2 regions of the Solibacillus sp. genome follow, and region 2 is predicted to be linked to the other one. Evidence: riboswitches for the same ligand, from Rfam matches in the RefSeq annotation. Region 2 holds a riboswitch; the other holds the start of a gene.
The links. A riboswitch is a leader RNA that binds a small molecule or an ion and turns the genes downstream of it on or off. The one in region 2 is predicted to bind preQ1.
Positions count from the first base shown of each region.

Region 1: another riboswitch for preQ1. It lies ahead of ABS917_RS08155 (QueT transporter family protein); the one in region 2 lies ahead of queF (preQ(1) synthase).

Region 1 is NZ_JBELZM010000006.1:96,756-106,093, forward strand. Features, by position in the region: gene ABS917_RS08140 (ABC transporter ATP-binding protein) at 1-76, opposite strand, end outside; gene ABS917_RS08145 (ABC transporter permease) at 69-1,109, opposite strand; gene ABS917_RS08150 (ABC transporter substrate-binding protein) at 1,210-2,226, opposite strand; PreQ1 riboswitch class I at 2,514-2,558, shown strand; gene ABS917_RS08155 (QueT transporter family protein) at 2,565-3,050, shown strand; T-box leader at 3,230-3,443, shown strand; gene ABS917_RS08160 (metal ABC transporter ATP-binding protein) at 3,566-4,549, shown strand; gene trpD (anthranilate phosphoribosyltransferase) at 4,555-5,592, shown strand; gene trpC (indole-3-glycerol phosphate synthase TrpC) at 5,589-6,383, shown strand; gene ABS917_RS08175 (phosphoribosylanthranilate isomerase) at 6,380-6,997, shown strand; gene trpB (tryptophan synthase subunit beta) at 6,994-8,181, shown strand; gene trpA (tryptophan synthase subunit alpha) at 8,178-8,957, shown strand; gene ABS917_RS08190 (sulfate permease) at 9,103-9,333, shown strand.
Region 2 is NZ_JBELZM010000007.1:114,875-119,133, reverse strand. Features, by position in the region: gene queD (6-carboxytetrahydropterin synthase QueD) at 86-559, shown strand; gene queE (7-carboxy-7-deazaguanine synthase QueE) at 552-1,280, shown strand; PreQ1 riboswitch class I at 1,396-1,442, shown strand; gene queF (preQ(1) synthase) at 1,564-2,064, shown strand; gene queC (7-cyano-7-deazaguanine synthase QueC) at 2,110-2,763, shown strand; gene ABS917_RS09180 (VUT family protein) at 2,773-3,321, shown strand; gene ABS917_RS09175 (hypothetical protein) at 3,422-3,748, opposite strand.

The DNA of each region.
Region 1 (9,338 bases), on a different contig from region 2:
TAATATTGTCCAGTGCAATTTTCTCATCGGGTGTACCTTCGTTAAATACTTTATTAATGCCATCTAATTTAAGCAAGGCTCTTCCCTCCCTGCTCAATATCTACTTTTGTCTGCTGTAATGCGAGACGTTCTTCCAAACGTTTTGCTTTTCTCTTTTTCTCTTTATATTTCCCTACGATTTGCGGTATTACTAGCGCTAAAATAACGATAACCGCCGTAATTAATTTCATATCACCCGAGTCAAGCCATTTTACACGTAACGCCAATGCGTAAATCATTCGGTAAATTATTGCCCCGGCAATAACTGCAAATGTGACACGAACAATCGATTTTGTTCCGAAAATTGCTTCACCAATAATTACAGATGCCAAACCGACAACAATCATACCTATACCTAAACCGACATCGGCAAACTTTGTATACTGGGCAATTAATGCACCCGATAATGCTACCATACCATTTGAAATTCCCAGTCCTAAAATGACTAATGAATCGGTATTTGCCGAAAAGCTGCGGATCATTCGTTTATTATCGCCTGTTGCACGGATTGCGAGACCGATTTCTGTTTTTAAGAACCAGTCTACTACTAGTTTAATAACCGTTGTAACAATAATCATTAAAATTAAAATTCCCCAAGTTGTTGGAACAGAAGCTAAGCCCATTGATTTCAGTACGTTTGTAATTGCTGAATCAATGCCTAAATTCGACCAGAAAGAGCCGAACGTCGAAAAAACTGTTTCTGAATTTAATAGTGGAATATTTGGTCGGGTTACACCGGTATCTGAGCTTAGCCCCATAATTCGAAGATTAATCGAATAGAGAGCAATCATCATTAAAATCCCTGCAAGCAGCGGATTTATTTTCCCTTTAGTGTGTAAAATTCCTGTCATACATCCAGCAATAAATCCAGCAACTGTTGCGACCAATGTGGCAAGGAGCGGATTATAGCCAAGCACGATCATCATCGCTGCCGTACCTGCCCCCGTTACAAAGCTTCCATCAACCGTTAAATCCGGAAAATCCAGCACACGGAATGTCAAATAAACCCCAAGTGCCATAATTGCATAGATGATCCCTTGCTCCACTGACCCAAACATAGCTGTAAACATCTCGAATCATCTCCTGACTTTTTTAAAAGTTTTAAGCAAGTCAGCCTAAACATTTTATACCTGTTTAGGCTGACTTGCTTTTTGTATAAATAAAAATGAACTATTGTACTTCTGCTTCCCATTCAGGCTTAATTTCCAAGCCTAGGTTTTCTGCAGTAGCTTTATTGATTACTAGTTTCAGGTTAGCCGGGTATGCAGCCGGAACTTCTGAAGGTGTTTTGCCTTCCAATAAAATTTGTGCTGCCATTTGCCCTGCTTCATAGCCGATATCGTAGTATTCGAAACCGTATGCTGCTAAACCGCCGCGCTCTACTGAATCAAGCTCACCGACAATAAGCGGTAATTTGTTTGCATCTGCTACTTCGATTACAGATTCAAGTGCCGATACGACCGTATTATCTGTAATAATATAAAATGCATCTACTTTTCCTACTAGTGACTCTGCTGCCTGACGTACTTCCGATGAAGCAGATACCGCTGCTTCCACAATAGTTACGCCTTCTTTTGCTGCAATTTCTTTCACTGCCGCAATTTGTGCAACTGAATTTTGTTCACCAGCGTTATATACCATCCCTATATTTTTTGCCCCTAGTTCTTTTAGGAAAGCAACTGTTTTCGGCATTGTTTCCGGATGTAAATCAATCGTACCTGTTACGTTAGCACCAGGTGTTGCCATTGACTCGATCAATTCTGCACCTACTGCATCCGTTACCGATGTAAAGATAACCGGAATATCAGAAGTTGCACTTTTTGCAGCCTGCGCTGAAGGTGTTGAGTTCGCGAAAATCAAATCTACATTATCCCCGACTAACTGCTGGGCGATTGTCATGTTCGCACTGTTATCATTGTTCGCAGATTTGTCTACGTATTCTGCTTTAATACCTGCATCTTCAATTGCTTTTTTAAATCCTTCTTTTGCTGCATCTAATGAAGGATGCTCAACAATCTGTGTTGTTCCGATTTTAAAAGTTTTGTCGCTATCTGCTTGAGTTGTATCTACAGCTTCGCCATTTGACGTCTCGTTCGAAGATGTGTCGCTCTCTTCCCCGCCACAAGCAGCTAATAATAAAAGAAGCCCGAATAATAAAAAGGACAGCTTCATTAAATTTTTTCTCATCTTATTTCCCCCTAGTTAACTTTATCGATTTAAAGCGCCGAACTTCATTTCGATGAAGTATTGAAATAATATTACCGCGTCATATTTAGATAGTCAATAACATTTGGAATGTTCTGAATTCATTCTAGGTAATGTGCCTCATTTTGGAATTTAGTTGATACACTTCAAACCGCTAAGCAACGCGGTTTGTTGAACTTTTTACTCTTTACAATTTTTTTGAGGTTTTAATGAAAAAAAAGTACTATATATCTTTACTTTTATTTTCAATATTGCTATGATTGCAGTTGCTTTGCGTGGTTCGTAACCATCCCACGTTAAAAAACTAGGAGGATTTCCATATGAAGGTAAAGTTTATTGCAGCGAGTGCTATTATTGCAGCATTATATATTGCTGTCACAATACTTGTTGCGCCAATTAGCTTTGGGCAAGTACAGTTCCGTATTGCCGAAATTTTTAACCATTTAGTCGCATTTAATCCGCGCTATATGTTAGGTGTAGTTTTAGGTGTTTTTATATCCAATTTCCTGATGTCTTCGATCGGTCCAATCGACTTAGTATTTGGTGTCGGACATACGATTATTACACTGGGAATTTTCATATTCATTTGTAAGTTTGTGAAAAACATTTGGGCTCGTCTAGTTATTAATACAACACTATTTACGTTTACAATGTTTATCATTGCAGCACAGCTGAATATCGTGCTTGGCTTCCCGTTCTGGGAAACTTGGCTGTTTGTAGCATTTGGAGAATTTGTTGTATTGGCGGTTGGAGCACCGATTATGTACACTTTAAATAAACGATTGGATTTCAAAAAATTAATCTAATATCGATTGTTTCACCAGCTGACTTTTTTTATGTCAGCTGGTTTTTTATTCAGCAAAAATGTTTTAGAATTGTTTGACATTTCATTTTTCAGTGTTAGAATAAAGCATAATTCAAATGTTATTTACGGTAGCAGGTTGCGGGAGCGTGACCACCGTTTTCGTTTAGTTGAGCTTAGTTGAGTAAATTGTTGAATAAGAAGAGTAGCATTTACCGTTTTGTCCAGAGAGCGTATGGCTGGTGAAAATACGCCAAAAGGTAAATGTGAATGGGCCTTATGAAAGCTGCTGGCGTTAGTCGGCGGACGGTACCCTGCCGTTATCAGGTTTAAGTGGAAGCAAGGTTTTTTCAGTTGCTTCAAACGAGGTGGCAACGCGGTGCAGATCGTCCTCAGCAAAAGTTAATTCTTTTGCTGAGGGCGATTTTTTTTATTCAGCAAAGCTTTATATTAATTACAAGATTGCTAAATAATCTGAATCGTAAAGGCGTAGTTTATTTCAAAAAAGGAGTGTTTCAAATGGTAGTTCAGCAACATTTTCGTACATCAATGAAAAAAGTAAATGGGGATTTACTGACACCGATTTCTATTTTCCAGCGACTGCAAGGTGAACGGAAGTTTTTATTGGAAAGTTCCTCTAAATATGATGGCAATGGACGCTATTCGTTCATCGGTGTCAACCCGCGCAAAACATATATCGGGACTGATGATCAGCTTTTAGATTATGCACATCATTCCAGTAAAGCCTACACATATGAAGGCGAGCTGATCCAACTATTAAAGCAGGTGATGCCGCGTATTTCATCACATACGGAATATCCGTTTACAGGTGGCGGAATTGGCTATATTCACGCATTGCAGAAGCCATTGCCTGAACTGCAGTTTCATGTTTACGATACGCTCGTTATTTTTGATCATTTAACAGATGAAATCGCTGTTTTCCATACAAATATTGAAGCAGAGCAAGTAGAACTAAATATTGATCAATTGATTGAACAGCTGTTTACAACACCAACACCTGAACAGTCGCCCTATACATTACAACATGTCGAAAAAGAGGAAAATGGACGTTATCGTGCGCAATTTACAGGAGAGGCCCTTTCCCTTTATCGAAAAATGCGCGTCGAACACGCTGCGCCATATATGTACTATGTCGAATTTGATGATTGCACAGTAATCGGCACATCAAAATCAAACTACATGCAAGTAAGGAACGGAAATATTTCCGTTACAAATGATGCTCCGTCAATCGAACGCTATAGTACAGAAAATTCGGTGCAGCAGCTTGCCAATGTTACAACAAGTACGTTAAGCCCTACCCTTCATGCAATCGATGTCGTGAAAGGGCTATTACCAGCACAAGGCTTAATCGGCTATATCGGCTTTAATGGTCAGGTCGATTTCACAACACCTGAACAGACGATAATAATTCAAGGAAATGTCGCACAGCTTCACTCGGAAGCAGATGAAGAAGCGCCATTCCACTCTTTACTGAAAGGATGATGAACATGTCTTTACTTCCATACATTGAACAGATTGAGCGAAAAGAGCACTTAGTTTTTGAGGAAATGCAGCGGGCGGCACAGCTAATTTTTAATGAGCAAACACCGAAAGAACAGATCGCCTCATTTTTAACGGCGATAAGCGCAAAAGGAGAAACAGCACATGAAGTTGCAGGCTTAGCTTCAGTAATGAAATCACATGCAGTTGCTGTCGACGTACCCGAAGGCATTTATATCGATAACTGCGGCACAGGCGGTGATGGACTTCAAAGCTTCAATATTAGTACAACATCCGCATTTGTACTGGCAGGTGGCGGCATTTCAGTAGCTAAGCACGGCAACCGGAAAGTATCAAGTGCCTCAGGAAGTTCGGATGTGTTGGAGGCACTTGGCATTACGCTGCTGCCGAATATCGAGCAAACATCCGAACTGCTCAGACAGCATGGTATCGCCTTCTTGCATGCTCCGAATATGCATCCGAAGTTAAAACGGATTGGTGAAGTACGACAGGCAATCGGCAAGCCGACAATTTTCAATTTGGTCGGCCCCCTGACAAACCCTGTCCCGTTAAAAACACAGTTTGTCGGCATTAACCGACCTAACTTCACGACCGATTATGCGGAAGTGCTCCATATGCTAGGACGTGAACGTGCAATCGTCGTGTCAGGTGCACAAGGGATGGATGAAGCATCGCTGGATGGTGAGAATACTTTTGTTCTGTTAGACCGGGGGGACATGATCCCATTTAAACTGCGTGCTGAAGATGTCGGCTTAGCCGCACAGCCACTTTCTGCAATTCGCGGTGGCACTCCTGCTGAAAATGCGGACATTATGCGTGACTTACTTAAAGGCAAACAAAGTGTGTATTTTGATACGGTTCTTTTAAATGCCGGTATTGGTTTCTTTGCATATGGGCTTGCCGAGACGATGAAGGAAGGAATCGATATGGCGAAGGACAGCATTATGTCAGGACGCGCTTATGAAAAGCTAGAAAATATCGTTGCCTATAGCCAAGAACAGATACAGGAGGAACCCGTAAAATGACAATTTTAGACCGGATTATTGACCAAAAAAAGACTGAGCTGCCACAATTGCTTTCGACAAAGCCTGTGTTTTTAACAATTGATAAGGTTCGCCCTTCTCTATACGAAACACTGATATCAGCCAATTCATTGCAAGTAATTTCGGAAATGAAACGTGCCTCCCCTTCTAAAGGCGATATTGCGACAGAAGTCGACCCTGTTGAGCAAGCTTTACAATACGAAGAAGCAGGTGCTGCCTGTATTTCCGTATTGACAGAGCGCGCATTTTTCAAAGGTAGCTATGCGGATTTAAATGCCGTTGCAAATGCTGTAGACATACCGGTTTTATGTAAAGACTTCATTATTCATGAAGTTCAGATCGACTATGCGAAGGCTGCCGGAGCATCGGTTATCCTGTTGATTGTCGCAGCATTAACAGAAGACCAGCTGAAATCCCTATACGCCTACGCGACAGAACAACAGCTGGAAGTGCTCGTTGAAGTACACGATGCTGATGAATTAAAGCGGGCCCTTGCCATTGGGGCAAACATCATCGGGGTGAATAACCGGAATTTAAAAACATTCGATGTTTCACTGTCAGCAACACTTGAAATTGCACAGCTTCTTCCCCCATCACCGATAGCATTTATTAGTGAAAGCGGAATTTTAGGTCCGGAAGATGCCCAGTTTGTGGCGAATGCTGGCGCAAAAGGAATATTGGTCGGAGAAGCATTAATGCGCAGTGGAGACGTCAAAAATTCACTTAAAGCACTACAAATCGACATTATAGCAAAGGTTGGCGAAAATCGATGACAAAAGTAAAAATTTGCGGATTAAAAGAAATTGAACATGTGGAAACAGCCGTCAAAGCAGGTGCTGATTTTATCGGATTTATGTTTGCGCCCAGTAAACGACGCATAACGGTAGAGGAAGCAGCGGAACTGGCAAAGGCAATTCCGAGTACGGTCAAAAAAGTCGGGGTTTTTGTCAATGAAGAGCAAGCCATTATTCGCCAAATTGCGAAAGAAGTCGGACTCGATTATATCCAGTATCACGGGGATGAAACGCCCGAGCAGATTCAGGAAATCGGGCTGCCGGCAATTAAAGCGTTCTCGATTCGTGGTGAAGAGGATGTGACACGTGCGGCGACATATAATGTGGACTATTATTTGTTCGATGCGCCTGGAACTGACTTCCGTGGAGGAAGCGGAAAATCCTTTGACTGGATGCTGCTTGATAAAGTGAAGATCCCGCTTGAAAAGGTCATTTTGGCAGGTGGACTAAATGAAGAAAATGTTGGACTGGCGATTATGCTTGTCGAGCCATTTGCTGTAGATGTTTCAAGTGGTGTAGAAGTAGATGGTCGAAAAAGTTCAGCAGCGATTACGAATTTTATTGAAACAGCAAAAGGAGAGTTGATTTTATGACGACAGTAAAAGGACGATTCGGGCGATTCGGCGGCCAATTTGTGCCTGAGACATTGATGACTTCACTTGAGGAATTGGAGCTTGCATATGAGGTAGCAAAAAAAGACCCCTCTTTTCAGGAAGAACTTGATTATTACTTAAAGCAATATGTCGGACGTGAAACTCCCCTCTATTTTGCGGAGCGTTTAACGAAAAAAGTCGGCGGTGCAAAAATCTATTTAAAGCGTGAAGATCTAAATCATACTGGCGCACATAAAATAAATAATGCAATCGGCCAAGCACTTTTAGCAAAGCGGATGGGGAAGAAAAAAATTGTTGCTGAAACTGGTGCAGGTCAGCACGGTGTCGCAACAGCAACTGCGTGTGCATTGCTTGATATGGAATGTATCGTTTACATGGGGGCAGAAGATGTACGCCGTCAGCAACTGAACGTTTTCCGTATGGAGCTGCTCGGGACAAAAGTTGTTGCGGTAGAAAAAGGTTCCGCTACATTGAAGGATGCGGTTAATGAGGCGTTGCGTCACTGGGTTACTCATATAGAAGATACGCATTACATTTTAGGATCGGCACTTGGACCACACCCCTTCCCTACAATTGTCCGTGATTTCCAGCGTGTCATCGGGGATGAAACACGTGCCCAAATTTTACAGCAGGAAGGACGTCTTCCGGATACAGTTATTGCTTGTATCGGTGGCGGCAGTAATGCAATCGGAATGTTCTACCCGTTTGTGGAGGATCAGGGTGTAGCATTGTATGGAGTGGAAGCTGCAGGTTCAGGTGTCAATACCGACAAGCATGCGGCAGCAATTCATGTCGGGAAAACAGGTGTCCTTCACGGTGCGTTTATGTATTTACTGCAGGATGATAACGGTTTTGTTCAAGAAGCGCATTCAATTTCAGCAGGACTTGATTATCCGGGAGTTGGACCAGAACATTGTCATTTACATGAAACAGGTCGTGCTGCCTACCCTTCTGTTACAGATGAACAGGCACTTGAAGGTGTGAAGCTATTATGTAAAACAGAAGGAATTTTGCCGGCATTGGAAAGCGCGCATGCCGTTTACTACGCAAGTCAATTTGCCAAGAACAGACCTGCTGATGAAATTGTTGTCGTTTGCTTATCAGGACGTGGGGACAAAGATGTTCACACATTAATGGATAAACTTGGAGGTGGCGTGAAATGACATTGCAAATACAGCTTGAAAACGTATTAGCAGCAGGGGATAAAGCATTTGTTCCTTATATTATGGCAGGCGATGGCGGGCTTGAAACGTTAAAACCTACTATATTAAAGCTTCAGCAAATCGGAGTTTCCGCAATTGAGGTCGGAATTCCATTTACAGATCCTGTAGCTGATGGACCAACAATTGAACAAGCCGGCGAACGTGCACTCGCACACGGCGTGACATTGAAAAAGGTGCTGGATGAACTGCAAAGCTTTGCACAGGAAATCCATATTCCGCTCGTTGTCATGACGTACTTAAACCCGATTTTAGCTTATGGAATTGAAGCATTTGCAGAGGATGCAAAACTTGGTGGTGTTCAAGGACTGATTGTACCGGATATGCCTTTTGAAGAAAGTGTCTTATTGCATGATGCTTTAAAGGAAAACGGCATTGCACTTGTCCAGCTCGTATCATTGATGAGCCCTCCTGAACGTATTAAAAAATTAGCCGCTGCAAGTGAAGGATTCGTTTATGCCGTTACGGTCAATGGTATTACCGGTGAACGTGCAAGCTTTGCCACGGAACTTGCAGGCCACTTTGCTAACTTGAAAGCAGCGAGCAATATTCCGGTGTTAGCAGGCTTCGGTATTTCTACGACTGAACATGTAAAAAGCTTTGGCGATATCACGGACGGTGTAATTGTCGGCAGTAAAATTGTTACGGCACTCGTTGAGCAAGACTGGGCAACAATCGAAGCGCTTGTACAGGCAACGAAGAAATCGGCTGTAATTTAACCACTGCATATTAAGAGGATGCAAAGACTTGAAGAATTGGAGGACCCCTTCTCTTTTCATATCCTTGCATCCTACTTTCTTCTATATATATTATGTTTCCTTTATATGGTATCCTTTGATTAAATCTATTTAGTGGAGGTTCAAGATGATTGTAAAGGATTTTTTTGCCGGTTTGTTTTTTATTGGGCTTGCGGGTTATTTTACTTACGCATTAGTCGATAATATGCCGAACCTTTTTATTGAAAGTACAACCGTTTGGCAATATTGCGTTGCTTTCTTTCGAGTTGCGCTGATCATTTTCCTCTTTAATCTTGGCCTAGCGTTGATTAAACGCTTTTTTAAAGACAATACAGTTAAAAACGGGAACGCTCGTTAATATGC
Region 2 (4,259 bases):
ATTCATAGCAACCTCTCTTGGAAAGTGTCGGAAACATTTTACGAGGGAGTTTTTTTATATTTATATGTGGAGGGGATTTTAACGTATGCCAGGTTTTAGAATTGTCGATAAGCTACAAAAAATGGATGTAGATATAAAAAAAAGTCAATTAAAGTATCATTCAAAACGGGTGCTTGTGAGTAAAGAGTTTACGTTTGACGCCGCGCACCATTTACATAACTATGAGGGAAAGTGTAAAAATTTACATGGACATACGTATCGTGTAATTTTAGGCTTGAGCGGCTATACGGATGATCGAGGATTGATGATTGATTTTGGGGATATTAAGGAAATTTGGAAGCAACAAATCGAAACGCACTTGGACCATCATTATATCAATGAAACGCTACCACCGATGAATACAACAGCTGAAAATATCGTTGTTTGGATTTATGAAAGGTTAAGTGAAGCTTTGCAAAAGGAGCAACGTTATGATGGCGCACGTGTAGAGTTTGTTAAGCTATATGAAACGCCTACGAGCTATGCTGAAGCAAGAAGGGAATGGATGGAAGTTGAGTAAAGTCCCTGTAATCGAGATCTTCGGTCCTACAGTTCAAGGTGAGGGTATGGTAATAGGTCAGAAGACGATGTTTGTACGCACAGCTGGATGTGACTATGCCTGTTCTTGGTGCGATTCATCATTTACATGGGATGGCAGCGGCAAGCATTTAATCAAGCAAATGACAGCGGAGGATATATGGGCGGAGTTAAAACGTCTTGGTGGAAACAGGTTTTCGTTTGTCACCATTTCAGGAGGAAATCCAGCTCTTCTTTTCAACCTAGGTGCACTGACTGCGATTTTGAAAGAAAATAATATAAAAATTGGGGTAGAGACGCAAGGAAGTAAGTGGCAGGATTGGCTATACGATATCGATGAATTAACAATTTCACCAAAGCCACCTAGCTCAGGCATGACAACAGATTTTCTGATGCTGTCCCATATTTTAGAGAAGTTGAAAATTCAAAATGGGAATCAGCACGTGTCGCTAAAAATCGTCGTGTTTAATCAAGAGGATTATGAGTATGCAAAAGAAGTACATCGACGATACCCAGACACCCCATTTTATTTACAAGTCGGAAATGATGACATTACCTCTTTAGACACAGGACAATTAGCAAACTATCTATTGGCAAAGTATGAAATGCTCATTGATCAAGTGATGATGGATGAACAATTAAACGATGTTAAAGTTCTTCCACAGCTGCATACTCTCATATGGGGAAATAAAAGAGGCGTGTAATTCAGGACAGTAAAATGATAGGGAATCTTAAGTAAGTTCAAATTATTTTAGAAATATTAATTTACATATGACAATATATATAATAAAATGAAAAACAATGAAATACCTGAGTTGTTCAGGAGAGGTTCATAGCTGATACCCTCTATAAAAAACTATGGATACATGTATATTACGCCATGTCCATATCGGATGTGGCTTTTTTTATGCCTCTAATAGTTTGTTTATAGTCGTTACAGCTAGCCCTCCTTGGAATACTACGGTATTAACTTAAGGAGGTTTTTTTATGTCTGGTCGTCACCAAACAGAAGGATTAGAGGATTTAACGTTATTAGGGAATCAAAATGTGAATTACACATTTGCATATGCACCAGAAGTATTAGAGTCTGTCGACAATTTACATGTAAACCGTGATTATTTTGTAAAATTTAATTGCCCAGAGTTTACAAGTCTTTGTCCGATTACGCAGCAACCGGATTTTGCAACGATGTATATTTCATATATTCCAGATAAAAAAATAGTGGAAAGTAAGTCATTAAAATTATATTTATTTAGTTTCCGAAACCACGGTGATTTCCACGAAGATTGTGTAAATATTATTATGAATGATTTGATTAAACTTTTAGATCCTCGCTATATTGAAGTATGGGGCAAGTTTACGCCACGTGGGGGTATTTCAATCGATCCGTGGTGTAACTACGGTCGTCCAGGTACGAAATATGAAGAAATAGCAAACTATCGTTTAATGAATCATGATTTATATCCTGAAAAAATTGATAATCGATAATTTCTTTATTCAATAAATTTTGCATGCAAAGAGAGGGGAAAAATAATGAAGCATGAAAAAGCCGTTGTTGTATTTAGTGGCGGACAAGATAGTACAACGTGTTTGTTTTGGGCTTTAAAAAACTTTAAAGAGGTAGAAGTAGTAACTTTTGATTATGGACAACGACATGCACTAGAAATCGAATGCGCTAAACATATTGCACAGGAATTGAACGTACGACATCATGTTTTAAATATGTCGCTTTTGAATCAGTTAGCACCGAATGCTTTAACGCGTGACGATATCGAAATAAATGAAGGAGAGGAAGGCGAGCTCCCATCTACATTTGTACCGGGTCGTAATTTAGTTTTTTTATCATTCGCAGGGATTTTAGCAAGCCAAATTGGCGCTAAGCATATTGTGACAGGTGTATGCGAAACCGATTTTAGTGGCTATCCAGATTGTCGCGATGCCTTTGTAAAATCATTAAATGTCACATTAAATTTATCAATGGATACATCATTTGTTATACATACGCCACTCATGTGGATCAATAAAGCAGAGACATGGGCTTTAGCGGATCAGCTAGGTGCGTTTGATTTTGTACGTCAAAAAACATTGACATGTTACAACGGAATAATAGCGGATGGATGCGGGGAGTGTCCGGCATGTAAGCTTCGTCTGCAAGGAATGGAAGCTTATGCACAATCGTTAAGATAGGAGGATTTTATGAGTAGAGTTTTACTTTATTTAATATCAATTGTTGCGGCAAATGTCGTAACAGCGAGATTTATGCCACTTGAATTTGGAATGTTTATTGTACCGATGGGTTCATTCTTTATTGGTGCGACATTTATTTTCCGCGACATAGTTCAAAATAAATACGGCCGCAAAAAGACATATGCCTTTATTTTCTTAGCGTTAGTATTATCAGCAGTGGTGTCCTATTTATTAGGAGATACATTGGTCATCGTTGCAGCTTCAGCGTTGTCATTTTTAGTAGCAGAAACGACAGATACAGAAATATATACACGTTTAAAATTACCGATGGCGTGGCGCGTGTTTTATAGTGGAATTGTAGGAGGCTTGTTAGATTCAGTTATTTTTGTAGTTGTAGGATTAAGTCCGATTGGTGCGGGCTTTATACCTTGGGTAGCCGTCCCTGCAGCTATAGTTGGTCAAGTGTTTGTGAAAATAGTGATGCAAATGATTGGCGCGGCTTTATTAGCGCAAGGTTTAGTGTATAAAGAAAAGCGTCTATCTAAAATATCTGCCTAATTAAGAATAGTACGCTAAATATATTTTTACCGCACTTACATTAATTAAGGTGAACCGTATCATAAGAAAGTCAGCCCATAAAGAAAACGAAGGAATCCTGTTAGATTCCTTCGTTTTCTAGTTTTTCTATAAATTTTTCAAGTGCTGTTTTTGCTTCAGGCGAGTTTAAATTAAATTGAGATTCATCCATTAATGCTGAGATAGGTCCATTTAAAGGTATAGTGCTCGCTAAATTTTTTAAATCTAATTTATGAATAGAGTCATCGCTAGCTTCCCCAAACGCTGCGATTAATTGAATCTCATTATTTTCAGATTGAACTAATGCCAGATTTCCTTGAGATTGATTGTAATCGAGTTGAGTAAGTAAGTAATCTTTTAGAATACTTATAATATCATCTTCATTTAACTTAAAATAGTTATGCTTCAAGTTGTAACACTACCTTCGTAAAATCTATAAAATACATTATTCATCGCTAAAAACACTTCCCCGTTCTTTAATACTTTCAATTATGCCTGCACGTTGCTTATTTAATGTTGCCAATATACTGTATCCTCGCATTTTTTGTCGCATAAATTCATTTTCATCTTGAATATATAGGTATTCCTTGTGGTTGAAACGTAAAAACTGTATCAATTTGTTATAGATCAACTTAATCTACTTCTCGCCCTGCTATTTCAGCCATTTGCCTGTAAGCAAAAAACGTTCGTACAATGATAACAGCTCATTGCTGAAATAAGCTAAGTCGATATCGCATCATCGCGATTTGTTCCCTTTGCAAATGAACCGAACAATATCCTGAATCTGGATTTATTTTAGTTTGAATTAAATTTATTAGCTGATTTTCTATGTTTTTTCCAAGCATGTTATCACTCCTTTTCATTATTATAAACGTAGACGTAACCGCACTTATACTCGTTACGGAGAAGCGTATTATACA